One region of the Alkalihalophilus lindianensis genome, then DNA from elsewhere that is predicted to be linked to it. Evidence: riboswitches for the same ligand, from Rfam matches in the RefSeq annotation. Region 1 holds a riboswitch; the other holds the start of a gene.

Region 1 (7,827 bases):
TGGTGTGGAAGGCGTTCCTTTCTTTGTTTTTGATCATAAATATGCTGTATCAGGTGCCCAACCTACTCATGTCTTTTTAGAAGTGCTTAAAAAAGTGAAAGAAGAGCAGAGCGAGCTGACGATTATCGAAAGTAATACAAGCGAAGGTGCTCATTGCACGATTGAGTCCTGTGATAATTAAGAAATGATCGTCATTCAAGGAAAGCCTTTATCGCAAAGGGGTTTTTCTTTTGTATTGGGTTACGAGAAAATGTTAATACTTTTGTTAGGGTAAAGTATTAACATTTTAATCGTTGACATGAAGGGGTTTTGGTGGTAATTTAATTATACTATTCCGATTAACTAACTAAGGTTTAATGTGAGGGGAGCAATCATAAAATGAAGAAATTATTTTATCTTTTAATCGTTCTAATGTTGATGATGATGCTAGCAGCTTGTGGCGCAACCGATGAAACAGAGGGAGATAATGGAGATACAGCAGAAACAGATGCTGAAGAAACCACAGATGCTAGTGATGATACATCTTGGACAGAAGTGGAAGAGTCTGGAGTGCTTGTTGTAGGGACATCAGGTACATACGCTCCAATAACTTTTTACAATGAAAGTAATGAATTAACTGGATTTGAAGTAGAGCTTGTTAAAGAAGTGGCTGAAAAATTAGATCTTGAGATTGAGTTTAGTACGATGGACTTTGATGGGATTCTTCCATCATTACGTAATGGTCAAATCGATGTAGCTGCTCATGATTTTGCCATTACAGAAGAGCGTAAAGAAACGTTTGATTTCCTCATTCCTCATAAATATTCTTATGGATCAATCGTCGTTCGTGCTGAAGATGCTGATCGATTCGAGAGTGCATATGATTTAGAGGGTGTGGACGTTGCTCTTGGTTCATTGACAAGTAATTATGCTATTTTTGCGGACAATATTGGTGCGAATGGAACTGCATATGATGGTGGAACAGAAGCGATTTTACGTGATGTAATTAATGGAAACACAGAAGCTTATTTAAATGACCACCTTGTATTGCAACGAACGATTGATGAGTTTGGTGATGATCGTTTAGTGGTAGCAGATCAAGTGAAATACCATGCAACAGAAAGTGCAATGGCTGTGTTAAAAGGAAATGGAACATTAAAAGAAAAGTTAGATGAAGCAGTACAAGAGTTAATTGACGATGGCACTGTAGCTCGTTTATCTGAGGAGTTTCTAGGTGAAGATGTATCTGAACCAGTTGATGAGTCAGAAGTTGTCGGTCTAGATGGAGAATAAAGAAATTGGAAGAAATACAAGGACTTGTCCTTGTATTTCTTTTTTGGATGTGCCTGAGGGAGGGAAATAAATGATTGAGTGGTTTCAACAAATACAGTGGGAATATTTATATGATCCGGAGCTAGCATGGAATTCACTTCCTTTTTTACTTGAGGGTTTAAAAGTAACTATGATCATTGCTCTATTTAGTATGTTCTTTGCCCTCATTCTTGGTGTAGTGCTCGGTATCGCAAGAATGTCTAAATTCTGGTTTTTGAGGTGGCCTGCAAGAATTTATATATCGTTCATGAGAGGAACCCCTTTATTAGTCTTTATTTTTATCCTATATTATGGGATACCTGTATTAGGGGTTGAATTTAAGAGTGCTGTCGTCGCTGGTATAGTAGGAATTAGTCTTAATTTTGCAGCTTATAATGCAGAGGTGGTCAGGTCTGCTATTATGTCTGTGCCACGCGGACAATGGGAAGCTGCTACTTCACTTCAAATGAGTTATATACAGACACTAAGGCGAATCGTTATTCCTCAAGCAACACGAATTGCCTTACCACCAACTTTTAATATATTTATGGATATTGTAAAAGGAACCTCTCTTGCATCAGTTATTACTGTTCAAGAGCTATTATATAGCTCTAGACTTGTAGCAGGAAGGACTTATGATAGTATGACGATGTATATAACCGCTGCACTTATTTACTGGGTAGTTTGTATTGTGATTGGACATTTCCAAGAACGCTTGGAAAAACGTTATAATCGTTATTTGAGTCAGAGATAAAGGAGACCTACTATGATTGAAATCTCACAATTACAAAAGAAATTTGATGACGTTACTGTTTTAGAGTCAATTAATTTTTCCGTAAAAAAAGGGGAAGTTGTTTGTTTAGTAGGTCCTTCTGGGTCAGGAAAGACAACACTTCTACGTTGTTTGAATTTATTAGAAACACCTAACCAAGGGACGGTTCAGATCGGTGATAAACGCGTTGAGTTTGGCTCAAAACGTTTATCAAAAAAAGCTATAAAAGATTTACGAAGCTACTCTGGTATGGTATTTCAAGGTTTTCATCTATTTCCTCATAAAACAGTAATGGAAAATATCACCGAAGCACCATTAACTGTGAAAAAGGCAAGTAAGGCAGCTGTAATCGAAGACGGAGAGAAATTATTGAAGAAGGTTGGCATGATTGAACATAAGGATAAGTATCCAGATGCATTATCGGGGGGACAGCAGCAGCGTGCTGCGATAGCAAGAGCGCTGATGATGAATCCTGATGTCATGTTATTTGATGAGCCAACTTCTGCTCTTGATCCCCAACTTGTTGGCGAAGTTCTACGAGTAATCGAAGAGCTCGCAAAAGAAGGACAAACAATGGTGATCGTTACCCATGAAATGAACTTTGCGAAGCGAGTAGCAGACAAAGTATTATTCATGGACGGTGGTTATATCGTCGAGGAAGGTCCAGCTAAAGAGTTACTCGAGAATCCAAAAGAAGAACGAACTCGAGAGTTTTTACAACTTTTAGGTGAATAGTGTACATGTTAGAATAAAAAGCATTGACATCTCCTTAATACTTTATTAAGATAAAATAACTTAGAAAATTTAAATAGTTTAAACTCTTATCAAGAGCGACCGAGGGACAGGCCCTATGACGTCCGGCAACCTCTAAGTTTTTACTTAGTCGGTGCTAAATCCTGCAGAGCAATAAGCTCTGGAAGATAAGAGGTGCGATCTTAATTATCAAACCTCTTTCTTGTTTAGAAAGAGGTTTTTTTATATTTATCTACTTGAGAGTTAACCTAGAACATTATTTAGTTTTAAAGTTGAGTTTTCACATAGGGAAATTAGGCTTTGGGGGTGCATCATGATCGAAATTAAAAGTGTTACGAAAGAATATAAAACAAAAAAAGGGACCGTTAAAGGAGTAGATAACGTAAGCCTTGAGATTGATCAAGGAGAGATCTTTGGAATCGTAGGGTATAGCGGAGCAGGTAAGAGCTCGCTTTTACGATGTATTAATTTGATGGAAAAGCCAACTAGCGGAGAAATTTTTGTAGATGGTGTTAATCTAGTGAAGTTAAATGCTAGTAAGCTGCGCAAATCTAGACAAAAGATAGGAATGATCTTTCAACATTTTTATCTTGCTACTTCTAAAACAGTATTTGATAACGTTTATTTCGCTTTAAAAGCAGCAGGTAAATCAAAGACCGAGAGTCAAAAGAAAGTGTTAGATTTATTGGAGTTAGTAGGATTAGCTGATAAGGCACAACACTATCCTAGTCAATTAAGTGGAGGTCAAAAGCAAAGGGTAGGTATAGCAAGAGCTCTGGCTAATGACCCGAAAGTATTGTTGTGTGATGAAGCAACTTCAGCTCTAGACCCAAGTACGACTCAAGCTATCTTAAAACTACTCAAAGATATAAATGAAAAACTAGGTTTAACGATCGTGCTGATTACACATGAAATGGAAGTTGTAAAAGAGATTTGTGATCGAATGGCTGTTATGGAAGAGGGAAAAGTAATAGAGCTAGGGAGTGTCTATCAACTATTTGCTCAACCAAAAGAGAATCTAACAAAAGAATTCATCGATGGTGTGATGCAATTTAAATTACCTCAAGCTTTGGTTGGAAAGTGTAAGGGAACAATAGTGAAGATACATTTTCGAGGAAGGATTGCTGAAGAATCTGTTGTATCGGATGTCCTCAAAGGATTTAATGTACGGGCCAATATTCTCCACGGCAAAATTGAATATATTAAAGAAGTCCCTCTGGGTGTGTTTATTATGGAGCTTAAGGGCACTAGTGATGAAGTGGAGCGTGTTCTTACGTATCTAAATGATAAAGCAGTTGGGGTGGAGGTGATGACAAGTGACAATTGAAACATTGATTAATTTACTTCCAGAGCTCAATAAAGCATTCTTTGAAACGGTGTTGATGGTAGGGATTTCACTTTCTGTAGCACTAATCGTAGGGCTTCCCTTAGGCGTTTTATTGTATGTAACAGATAAAGGCTTGTTCCTTGAAAATGGTTGGATAAAAGGGGTACTTGGCTTGATCGTGAACTTAATTCGGTCGATCCCCTTTATCATTTTACTTGTTGCACTTATTCCATTAACAAAAGCGATTGTAGGAGGAACCATTGGTCCAGTCGCAGCATCTGTCTCCTTATCTGTTGCAGCGATTCCTTTCTTTGCACGTTTGGTAGAATCATCTGTGCGAAAGATTGATAAAGGGGTAGTAGAAGCTGCAATTTCAGTTGGGGCAAGTCCTTGGTTGATCATAAAAGATATTCTATTAACAGAGGCTAAGCCTGGCATTATTCAAGGTATTACCATTACGACTATCAGTTTGATTGGTTATTCTGCGATGGCTGGGGTTGTCGGTGGTGGTGGAATTGGTGATCTGGCCATTAGATTCGGTTATTACCGGTATGATGAAGCAGTGATGTTTACAACGATTATTATTTTGATTGTGTTAGTTCAAGTCATCCAATATACAGGTGACTTTATAGCAAAAGCAATAGATAAAAGATAAAGTAGAGGAGAATGAACAATGAAAAAGTGGAAAACAGTATTACTTTCAACATTATTAGTAGGTACATTAGCAGCTTGTGGTTCAGGAGAAAGTGAAGAAGCCGCAGCTGACTCAGAAGAAAAAACAAAAATTACTTTTGGTTCAACAGCAGGTCCTTATAGTGATATGGTTTCACAAGCAATCCAACCACTATTAGAAGAGAAAGGATATGAAGTTGAAGTCGTTGAGTTTAGTGATTATGTTCAACCAAATATTGCTCTTGATAATGGCTCTATTGATGTAAATTTATTTCAACACAAAATTTACATGGAGAACTTTGCTGGAGAAAATGGATTGGAGTTATCAGAAGTGATTGTTGTTCCGACGGCTCCAATGGGGATTTATTCAAATAAATATGACTCTCTAGATGAGATCGAAGAAGGGTCACAAATTGCGATTCCGAATGATCCGACCAATGCAGCTCGTGCTTTCTTAATACTTGAAGAAGAAGGATTAATTAAGGTTGATCCTGATGTCAATCCACTTGTTATTTCTGAGAGGGACGTCGTAGAAAATCCGAAAAATATTGTTTTTCAACCAATTGAAGCAGCACAGCTTCCGCGTGCTGTAGATTCCGTTGACTTATCAGCTGTACCAGGGAACTTTGCTTTATCTGCTAACATGGATTTACTTGATGCTTTAAAGCTCGAAAATATGCCTGATGAGTATAGGAATCGCGTAGTTGTTAACACAGAGGACTTAGATGAACCTTTTGTTCAAGATATTAAGGCAGCAGTAGAATCTGCTAAATTTGAAGAGGTTATAGATACAGAGTTCGAAGGATTTGGAAAGCCGGATTGGATGGAGTAAACACTTTAAAGGCGCTATTTATAGCGTCTTTTTTTTGTAGGCGTAGGGATTTGATTAGTTAAATAAGTTAGGAAGTAAAATAGAACAAGATAATTGATTCTAAGAGTTATTTAGCTTAAATAAACGTTTAATTAAGACTAGACTTTAAGAAGATTCTAATTGGTAAGCTGAGTTTATTAACCAATGAAAATAAAAATCTGCCTTATGAGAATCACTTCATAAGACAGATATAAATGTTATCTATTAAGTTCTACATCACGTAAGAATAATGTTGTACTTGGGAATTGCCAGAAGCCTTCTACATCATCTCTTACACCAGCAATGATTTCAGGGAAGTAAAGATAAGCATATGGCGATTCTGCAGCTAGCTCATCTTGAGCTGCTTCGTAATAATCTAAACGTTCTTGCTCATCAATCGATTCACGAGCTTGTTGTAAGAGAGAATCAATTTCTTCGTTATCAATGAAAGAGCGGTTACCAGCTGGACCTTTGTTATCGGAGTGGAAGACTGGATATAAACCATAGTCACCATCAAGGGTAACGGTGCCCCAACTGCCTAAGAATAGTTCCGATTGTCCTTGACCTGCTCGTTCTAAATATGTTCCAAATTCGTACGTATCAATCTCTACGTCTACACCAATTTCGGCTAGTTGGTATTGAAGTGCTTGAGCTAGATCTTGTCGTTCACGGTCGTCATCTGTAAGAATTGTTGTTTGAAAGCCATCAGGATAGCCTGCTTCTGTTAGTAGTTCCTTCGCTTGTTCACGATCATATTCAATACGATCAATGTTATCGCTATACCCAAAAACATCTGGAGCGATTGGACCATCTGCAATCACACCTGTACCGTCTAACACTCCATCTATTAATGCTTGTTTATCCACAGCCATATGAAGGGCGCGTCTAATGTTCACATCATCAAACGGTTCTTTTTCCGTATTAAATCCTAAGTAAACCATGCGAGTGCTATTTGATTGCTGCACAGACGTTTCGGCACCATTTTCTACCCGTGAAACATCACTAGGGTTTACTGGGAAAATAATATCTACTCCGCCTGTTTCAAGTTCGGCGATACGTGTTAAGTCCTCAGGAATAACAGTGAAAGTGACTGAATCTACTTTTGCTTGTTCTTCATGCCAATAGTCATCATTTTTCACAAGAGTAACAGATTGTCCTGGGGTACGTTCTTCAAATTTAAAATAACCAGTCCCAGCGGGGGCTTCATTTACTACTGAGAATGGTTGCCCGCCATTTTCCATGTCTTCATAGGATGCTTCAATTGATTCCATGCTAATTATGCTTCCACCTGGGTGAGCAAGATGAGCAGGAAGAGAAGAAAAAGGAAACTCAGTTTCAATATGTACCGTGTATTCATCTTCAACTGTTACCTCTGTAATCATTCCAAATAAGAAAGAAACAGGGGCAGCAACATCAGGGTCACGAACACGATCTAAATTTGCTTTAACCACTTCTGCATTTAATTCAGAACCATCGTGGAATGTTACACCTTGGCGAATTTTTGCTTCCCAAGTTGTATCATCAATTTGCTCGAAGCTTTCCGCTAAAGCTGGCTGAATCGTAAGGTCCGTTTCCATATGTACAAGACGATCATAAATAGTAGAGTTGATCGAGTTTGACACATTTTCGTTTGCGCCATGCGGATCAAGCGAAACGGGATCAGATAAGACTGCGACTTTCAGGTCGCCTCCACCGGTATTTTCTGTTGACTGCTCCCCTTCATTCGCTGCATCTTCTGACGGTTCACTGCTACAGGCAATGAGACCTATACTTAGAACGGTAAGAATGGCAGTTGATTTAAAAAATTTCTTCATTGTAAAACTCCTTTCTGAAAAATAATGAATGAGGCAATAATCTACTAAACTACAAGGAATTGCTAATAAAATCATAGCGTAAGCCGTTAGAAATATCAATTTAACTTTTTGAATATATAAAATAATCTAACAAAATCCTCCGTATCACGCAGAAAAATAGTAATTTTCGACATGTTTCACGGGAAACATTTTCAAATAGTTATAGAAAAATGCTGAATATTGATGATTTTGTAGAAAGGTTTTGCCCTATGAGAAAGAGGGTTTGGACATACTTGTACTGAACTCTTTATAAAATAATAAGACTAATAGCTCCAGAAATATGATAGGTAACCTTACATCAGTACGGAAA
Region 2 (7,827 bases), on a different contig from region 1:
GTTCATACGTATGAAGAAGTTAGAAGTGCAACCAAACAACCCGATGGTCGCTTTCAAGTTAAAACATCTAAGGGCGAATACGAATGCAGTCAAATCGTTATTGCTACAGGATATTATGATAGTCCGAATAAAATGAATGTTCCAGGAGAAGAGCAAGATCATGTGTATCATTATTTCAAAGAGGCTCACCCTTTCTTTGACCTAGATGTTGTAGTTATAGGTGGAAAGAATTCGGCCATTGATGCTGCGCTTGAATTAGAGAAAGCAGGGGCACGTGTAACAGCGTTGTATAGAGGTCAGGACTATTCAAGCAGCGTAAAACCATGGATTTTACCGGAATATGATTCCTTAGTGCGAAATGGTAAGATTTCTTTGTCTTTTAATGCAGATGTACAAGAAATAGAAGAAAAAGAAGTCATATACACAGTTAATGGAGAAGAGTTTACTGCGAAAGCCGACGCTGTTTTTGCGATGACGGGCTACCATCCTGATCATTCTTTTCTAACGACTATTGGAGTATCAGTTGATGATCAAACTGGAAGACCAGCTTTTAATGAGGAAACGATGGAAACAAACATTGAGGGTGTATATATTGCTGGGGTCATTGCTGCCGGTAATAATGCAAATGAGATTTTTATTGAGAATGGTCGATTCCATGGACCTCTCATTGCTGAAAACATAACAGAAAAAGATCAAGCAGAAGCAAAAAAGCCCTAATTTTAGGGCTTTTTTTGTAGTTAATGGAGTTAATTCCTTAAGTCAAAAATAAAGTCTGTAATTGATCATTATCGTTTGTTTTCTCAAGTGCTACCATCAATTTCAATCTTGCTTTTTGACCATTTAAGCCATTGGTAAATATTACGCCGAGCTCTTTAAGTGTACGGCCTCCACCATCATATGCATAAGTATCTTGAACGATTCCGCTAAAACAACGAGATACCAATACTACAGGGATACCCCTATTAATAAGTCGATCTAATGCAGGCATGATGGTTGGAGGGACATTACCTTGGCCAAAAGCTTCAATCACTAACCCGTGTATGGATGTTTCAGAGATGGCATCAATTGTAGTGGCATCCATACCTGTGTATGTCTTTAACAAGACCACTCGTTTTTCTAATGAAGTGATAGCGTAGCAATCTCTTTTCGCAGGTGTATGGTGAAAATTAACACCCCGTTTTGTAACAATTCCAATAGGCCCATATTGAGGGCTTTGGAATGTAGCAATGTTAGAGCTATGCGTTTTTGTGACGTTTTTAGCTGTATGGATTTCATCATTTAAAACGACTAGAACACCCTTGCCATATGCGTCTTCACTAGCTGCTGTTTTAACCGCTGATATTAAGTTATGAGGTCCATCAGAACCTAATTCATTACTAGAACGCATCGCTCCTGTAACGATTACAGGATTATTGATATCCAGTATCAGATCAAGCAGATAAGCCGTCTCTTCAAGTGTGTCTGTACCGTGCGTTACGACAATGCCATCCAATTGTTCAGATTCCACTCTTTCCTTTAATCGATGTGCTAAGTTGACCATTAAAGAAGGGGTCATATGTGGAGATGGGATATTCAGGTAATCGTCAACCACAACGGAGGCGATGCTTGAAAGGGATTCGATTGTGGAATATAATGGATTTACTAGATTAGGGGTTACAGCGCCATGTTCATCTTCTTGCATTGCGATTGTACCGCCAGTATGTAAAACAAGAATTTTTTTCATCTTCATTGCTCCTTTATTTCATACTATTACATCCATCGAATAAAATCTTCTTTGATGTTATGATCGTATTTTAACATATTTTTCATACCTCACTCACCATGTGAATTATTTTACTTGAATGAAAAATCAATGTGTGCACAGGATAAGAAAGGTAGGCTTTAAATTGTTTGCCATATTGACAGCCGCGATCGCACCAGCAATGGCGTTATTATCATATTTTTATTTGAGAAATGATTATGAATCAACCGTAAATGCCTTAGTTTTTCGAACCTTTATTATTGGACTTATCCTTGTTTTTCCTGTTATGGTATTGCAGTACGCATTTACCGTAGAGGGCTTTTTTGAAAGAGATTTACTTAAGGCTTTTGTCTTATATGGGTTTTTTGAAGAATTCTTTAAATGGTTTATGCTTTATTTTTTTGCTTATCAATATGGGCAGATGACACGGAGATATGATGGAATTGTCTATGGCGTATCTTTATCTCTTGGATTTGCATCAATGGAAAATGTATTTTACATGCTTGCTCATGGACTCGAAACTGCTGTAGCTCGGGCTTTATTACCTGTATCCAGTCATGCACTATATGGAGTCATAATGGGTTATTATATTGGACGAGCAAAAATGGAAGCATCAAAACGAAAGTGGTTTTTAATGCTTTCTTTAGTAACTCCTGTTGTATTACATGGGTTATATGACTTTATTTTACTGACGTTTGGTATGTATTTTCTGATTGGTTTAGTGCCATTTATGATTGGACTTTGGATCTTGGCTCTAAATAAGGTAAAATGGGCTAATAAGCTTGATCATTAAATTTGAAAGGGGAATGAAAGATGGTCGGAGAACGTTATCGTATAGTCATTCGTTGCCCGAAGTGCGGAGAGAAGTATATTTTGCGTGGCAAACAGAATGATGAAGGGGAATATGAAACAGGATTTAAGCAATGTGTGTGTGGAAATAATGATGATTTGAAAGTTGACGCAACCCCTGAATCTTAAAAAAGACTTGCAAAATCTTTTGAATTGTTGTAATTTTAGTTCAACGTAAAAAGTTTATTTCGAAATTTCATAAAACATATAATTCTTATCAAGAGAGACGGAGGGAATGGCCCGAAGAAGTCTCAGCAACCAGCCTTTTTGAAGAGGTCAGGTGCTAATTCCATCAAGCGTAGGCTTGAAAGATAAGAAGAAGCCAATGAGTGAATGGACACCTTCTTCTTATTTTATAAGTTGAGGTGTCTTTTTATTTAGGTACTGGTATTAGGAGGAGAGAACATGACAAAAGAGAAACATGCAACTGACGTCGTTCAAATTGGGAATAGAGGAAAAGAACATACAGGTACAGTTAATACGCCTATCTATTTATCAACAGCATACAGACATACAGGTATTGGGGAATCAACAGGATATGATTATGCTAGAACGGGTAACCCAACACGTGAAGTGGTGGAACAAGCTATTGCCTCTCTTGAAGAAGGAGATCGTGGATTTGCTTGTAGCTCTGGGATGGCTGCCATTCAAACTGTCTTTTCTTTATTTGAAATGGGAGATGAGATTTTAGCTACAAAAGACCTTTATGGTGGAACGTATCGCTTGTTTGAAGAAGGTTGGAAGCGTTGGGGATTAACATTTTCTTATGTAGACCCAAGAGAGCTCGACCTTGTTGAGGATGCAATCAATGAAAAGACTAAAGCTATTTTTATAGAAACACCTACTAATCCTTTGATGCAAGAAGCCTGTATCCGCTCTTTAGCTGATATTTGTAAAAAGCATCAAATTTTATTAATTGTAGACAATACTTTCTACACGCCGTTAATCCAGCAGCCTATTGTAGAGGGCGCGGACATTGTAGTTCATAGCGCTTCTAAGTATTTAGGTGGACATAATGATGTCATTGCTGGTCTTGTGGTCGCAAAAGGCAAAGAGCTCTCAGAGAGAATTGGCTACTACCATAACGGGATTGGAGCAACGCTTAGTGCATTTGATTCTTGGTTATTAATTCGGGGGATGAAAACACTTGCGCTTAGAATGGAAAAACACGAGCAAAATGCGAAGGAAATCGTCCGTTATTTACAAAAAAGTGAATGTGTAACGGATGTGTTATACCCAGGTCGAGGGGGAATGGTCTCATTTAGAATTCAGGATGAACAATGGGTCAATCCGTTTTTACAGCAGTTGAAACTGATCTCTTTTGCCGAAAGTTTAGGGGGCGTAGAGAGTTTAATGACGTATCCTGCTACACAAACACATGCCGATATTCCAGAAGAGGTTCGAGTTCAAAATGGCGTATGTAATCGATTGTTACGATTCTCTGTGGGGATCGAAAGAGCTGAAGATCTCCTTGAAGACTTAGAGCAAGCATTTCTTTATGTGGCAAAGAATAAAGTGACTCAATCAAGAGGGGTGTAACGATGACGTTTCTTGAACGATTAAAAACAGAAGTATTAGTTGGAGACGGAGCTATGGGTACACTCCTCTATGAACAAGGTGTTTCTCAATGTTTTGAGGAGCTAAATCTATCTGATCCTAAAAGAATAATAGATGCCCATAACCAATATGTCGCTGCCGGTTCAACCATTATTCAAACGAACACTTATGCAGCCAATCGACTTAAGCTGGAAAAACACGGGCTTGAAGATAAAGTAGAAATCATTAATAGAGAAGCAGTAAAGTTAGCACGCAAGGCAACAACTAAAGGTGAACATTTCATTGTCGGAACAGTCGGTGGATTGCAGAACTTACACCAGGAAGATTGGTCCCTAGAAGAAGTGAAAAATGCCCTTGATGAGCAACTTGAAATTTTGTTAGATGAAGAAATAGATGGAATTTTATTAGAGACTTTCTATAATTTAGATGAAATTATCCTGGCGATTCAATTAGTAAGGAATAGGTCGGATCTCCCTGTGATCGCCAATGTATCTTTAGGTGAAATAGGTGTTTTACATGGGGGGGTAACACTGAAGAATGCCATTGGCGAGATGGTGAAGAAAGGAGCAAATATCGTAGGGATCAATTGTCGTATGGGTCCTAGTCATATGTTGCGATCACTTGAAGATCTTCCTCTTCCTGAAGGGGCATATTTATCCGTTTATCCCAATGCAAGCTTACCTGAATATCAGGATGGCAGGCTGTTCTATCATTCAAATCCAGATTATTTTGAAAGTATGGGTGAACAGTTTGTTAATCAAGGAGTGAGGTTACTCGGAGGTTGCTGCGGGACAACACCGGAACATATTAAAGCTTTTGCCACAGTTACAAAAAGACGTAAACCAGTACAGGAGAAGTGGGTCACTTCTTCGTTGGAGCACCCGAATTCAGTCATTGAATTTAAACGTAAGGATAAGACCTTACCGGAATTAGTAAAGCAAAGAAATTCAGTTATTGTAGAACTTGATCCGCCAAAAAAATTAAATACCGATACTTTTATTAAAGGAGCTAAAGCTCTTAAGCAGGCAGGGGTAGATGCAGTAACCCTAGCGGATAATTCGCTTGCCTCTCCAAGAATTGATAACATGGCCCTCGCATCAAAAATAAAGGAGGATGTTCGACCGCTTGTACATGTAACATGTCGCGATCGAAATTTGATTGGGTTGCAATCTCATTTAATGGGTCTTGATGCTTTAGGAATTAATGATGTGCTTGCTGTAACTGGAGATCCAACAAAAGTGGGTGATTTTCCAGGAGCCACATCCGTATATGATGTTACCTCTTTTCAATTGATTTCTCTTATGAAACAACTAAATGAAGGGATTTCATTCTCAGGTAAAGATCTCGGTCAAAAGGCTAATTTCTCGATTGGGGCAGCTTGTAACCCTAATGTCCGTCATGTAGACAAAGCAGTAGGACGAATGGAGAAAAAAATAGATAGTGGCGCAGATTTTTTTATGACACAGCCAATGTATAGCGAAGAGCAAATTGAAGCGTTTTATCATGAAACAAAACATCTTGATACACCGATTTATCTTGGTATTATGCCGTTAATAAGTTCAAGGAACGCAGAATTTCTTCATAATGAAGTACCAGGTATCAAGTTAACTGATTCCATTCGTCAGTCAATGGCTGATTGTGAGGACCCTAAACTTGCACAAGCAGAAGGAATTAAGATTGCCAAATCATTAATTGATACTGCTACGGAATTTTTTAACGGAATTTATCTTATCACCCCATTTTTACGCTACGGTATTACAGTGGAATTAACGACTTATATTGAGCAGAAAACAGCTACTGAAATTATCAAATAATTGAACCATATTGGATGGACGGAAAAAAGGAGAGTTATCATGCCAAAATCATTATTAGAACAACAACTTGAAGAGAGAATCCTTGTTTTAGATGGAGCAATGGGTACGATGCTTCAACAGGCAAATCTTACGGCAGAAGATTTTGGCGGGGAAGAGTATGAAGGTTGTAATGAGTACTTGAATGAAACGGCTCCACATGTAATCGAGAAAATACATCGTGATTATTTTGCTGCAGGTGCAGATATTGTTGAAACGAATACATTCGGCGCTACTGATATTGTGTTGGATGATTATGACCTAGGCTTCAAAGCAGAAGAGTTAAATCGTGTCGCAGTTGAAATTGCTAAAAAAGTAGCGAGCGATTTTTCAACACCAGAACGCCCTCGATTTGTTGCTGGGGCAATGGGGCCAACGACTAAATCACTTTCCGTTACAGGTGGGACTACATTTGAAGCCCTCATCAATTCTTATCATGAACAAGCAAGAGGGTTGCTTGTGGGTGGTGCTGATTTATTATTGCTTGAAACGAGTCAAGACATGCGCAATGTCAAAGCTGCATACGTGGGAATCGAACGGGCATTTGCTGAATTAAGTGTAGAAGTTCCAATTATGGTATCGGGAACGATTGAACCGATGGGAACAACACTTGCGGGTCAAACGATTGAAGCATTTTATTTATCTTTGGAACATATGAAACCAACGGTTGTCGGTTTAAACTGTGCAACAGGTCCAGAATTTATGCGTGACCATATTCGTTCGCTTTCAGAACTCTCGGAAACGTATGTAAGTTGCTACCCCAATGCAGGCTTACCAGATGAAGAAGGACATTACCATGAGTCTCCAAGCTCGCTATCAAAAAAATTAATGGGCTTTGCTGAAAAAGGTTGGTTAAATATTGTAGGTGGTTGTTGTGGTACAACCCCTGAGCATATTAGTGCAATGGTTGAGGCGGTAAAGGGACATGCGCCAAGGCCTCTAAAAAAGAATAATGTACATGCTGTATCTGGAATTGAACCACTTGTTTATGATGATAGTATGCGACCGTTATTTGTTGGAGAAAGAACAAATGTGATTGGCTCAAGAAAATTCAAGAGGTTGATTGCTGAAGGTAAATATGAAGAAGCATCAGAGATTGCACGTGCTCAAGTGAAGCGTGGAGCTCATGTCATTGATATCTGTTTAGCAGATCCAGATCGTGAAGAGATTGACGATATTGAAGATTTTTTAACTCATGTTGTTAATAAAGTAAAAGTGCCCTTGATGATTGATTCAACAGATGAGGCAGTGATTGAAAAGGCTCTTACTTATTCACAAGGAAAGGCTATTATTAACTCCATTAACTTAGAAGATGGGGAAGAGCGCTTTGAGGCGATCGTGCCATTAATAAAACGGTACGGTGCAGCGGTTGTTGTAGGTACTATTGATGAAGAAGGAATGGCGGTATCAGCCGAGAGAAAGGTAGAAGTAGCAAAGCGTTCCTATGATTTGCTCGTAGGTAAATATGGTTTAAAACCAACTGATATTATTTTTGACCCACTAGTGTTCCCTGTAGGAACAGGGGATGAGCAATATATTGGATCGGCAGAAGCAACTGTTGAAGGAATTAAAAAAATAAAAGAAGCATTGCCTGATTGTTTGACGATTCTTGGTGTTAGTAATGTCTCGTTTGGGTTACCTCCTGTTGGACGAGAAGTATTAAATGCAGTGTACTTATATCACTGTACACAAGCTGGCTTAGATTATGCTATTGTAAACACTGAGAAATTAGAGAGGTATGCTTCCATTCCAGAAGCAGAAAAAGAAATGGCTAAAACGTTACTATTCAAAACAACTGATGAATCGCTTGCAGAATTCACGGCTTTTTAT

Evidence for each region. A riboswitch is a leader RNA that binds a small molecule or an ion and turns the genes downstream of it on or off. The one in region 1 is predicted to bind S-adenosylmethionine.
Region 2: it holds a riboswitch for S-adenosylmethionine, as region 1 does, so the genes downstream of both, RYX56_RS03495 (methionine biosynthesis PLP-dependent protein) here and RYX56_RS19460 (methionine ABC transporter ATP-binding protein) in region 1, are expected to answer to the same signal.

Annotation. Positions count from the first base shown of each region.
Region 1 covers NZ_JAWJBA010000010.1:41,241-49,067, reverse strand. The annotation lists gene RYX56_RS19480 (DsbA family oxidoreductase) at 1-181, shown strand, start outside; gene RYX56_RS19475 (transporter substrate-binding domain-containing protein) at 379-1,272, shown strand; gene RYX56_RS19470 (amino acid ABC transporter permease) at 1,343-2,044, shown strand; gene RYX56_RS19465 (amino acid ABC transporter ATP-binding protein) at 2,057-2,797, shown strand; SAM riboswitch class I at 2,881-2,989, shown strand; gene RYX56_RS19460 (methionine ABC transporter ATP-binding protein) at 3,129-4,142, shown strand; gene RYX56_RS19455 (methionine ABC transporter permease) at 4,198-4,797, shown strand; gene RYX56_RS19450 (MetQ/NlpA family ABC transporter substrate-binding protein) at 4,816-5,646, shown strand; gene RYX56_RS19445 (glutathione ABC transporter substrate-binding protein) at 5,883-7,478, opposite strand.
Region 2 covers NZ_JAWJBA010000001.1:623,889-631,715, forward strand. The annotation lists gene RYX56_RS03475 (YpdA family putative bacillithiol disulfide reductase) at 1-717, shown strand, start outside; gene RYX56_RS03480 (asparaginase) at 755-1,723, opposite strand; gene prsW (glutamic-type intramembrane protease PrsW) at 1,887-2,534, shown strand; gene RYX56_RS03490 (hypothetical protein) at 2,555-2,719, shown strand; SAM riboswitch class I at 2,802-2,908, shown strand; gene RYX56_RS03495 (methionine biosynthesis PLP-dependent protein) at 2,996-4,129, shown strand; gene RYX56_RS03500 (bifunctional homocysteine S-methyltransferase/methylenetetrahydrofolate reductase) at 4,132-5,961, shown strand; gene metH (methionine synthase) at 6,001-7,827, shown strand, end outside.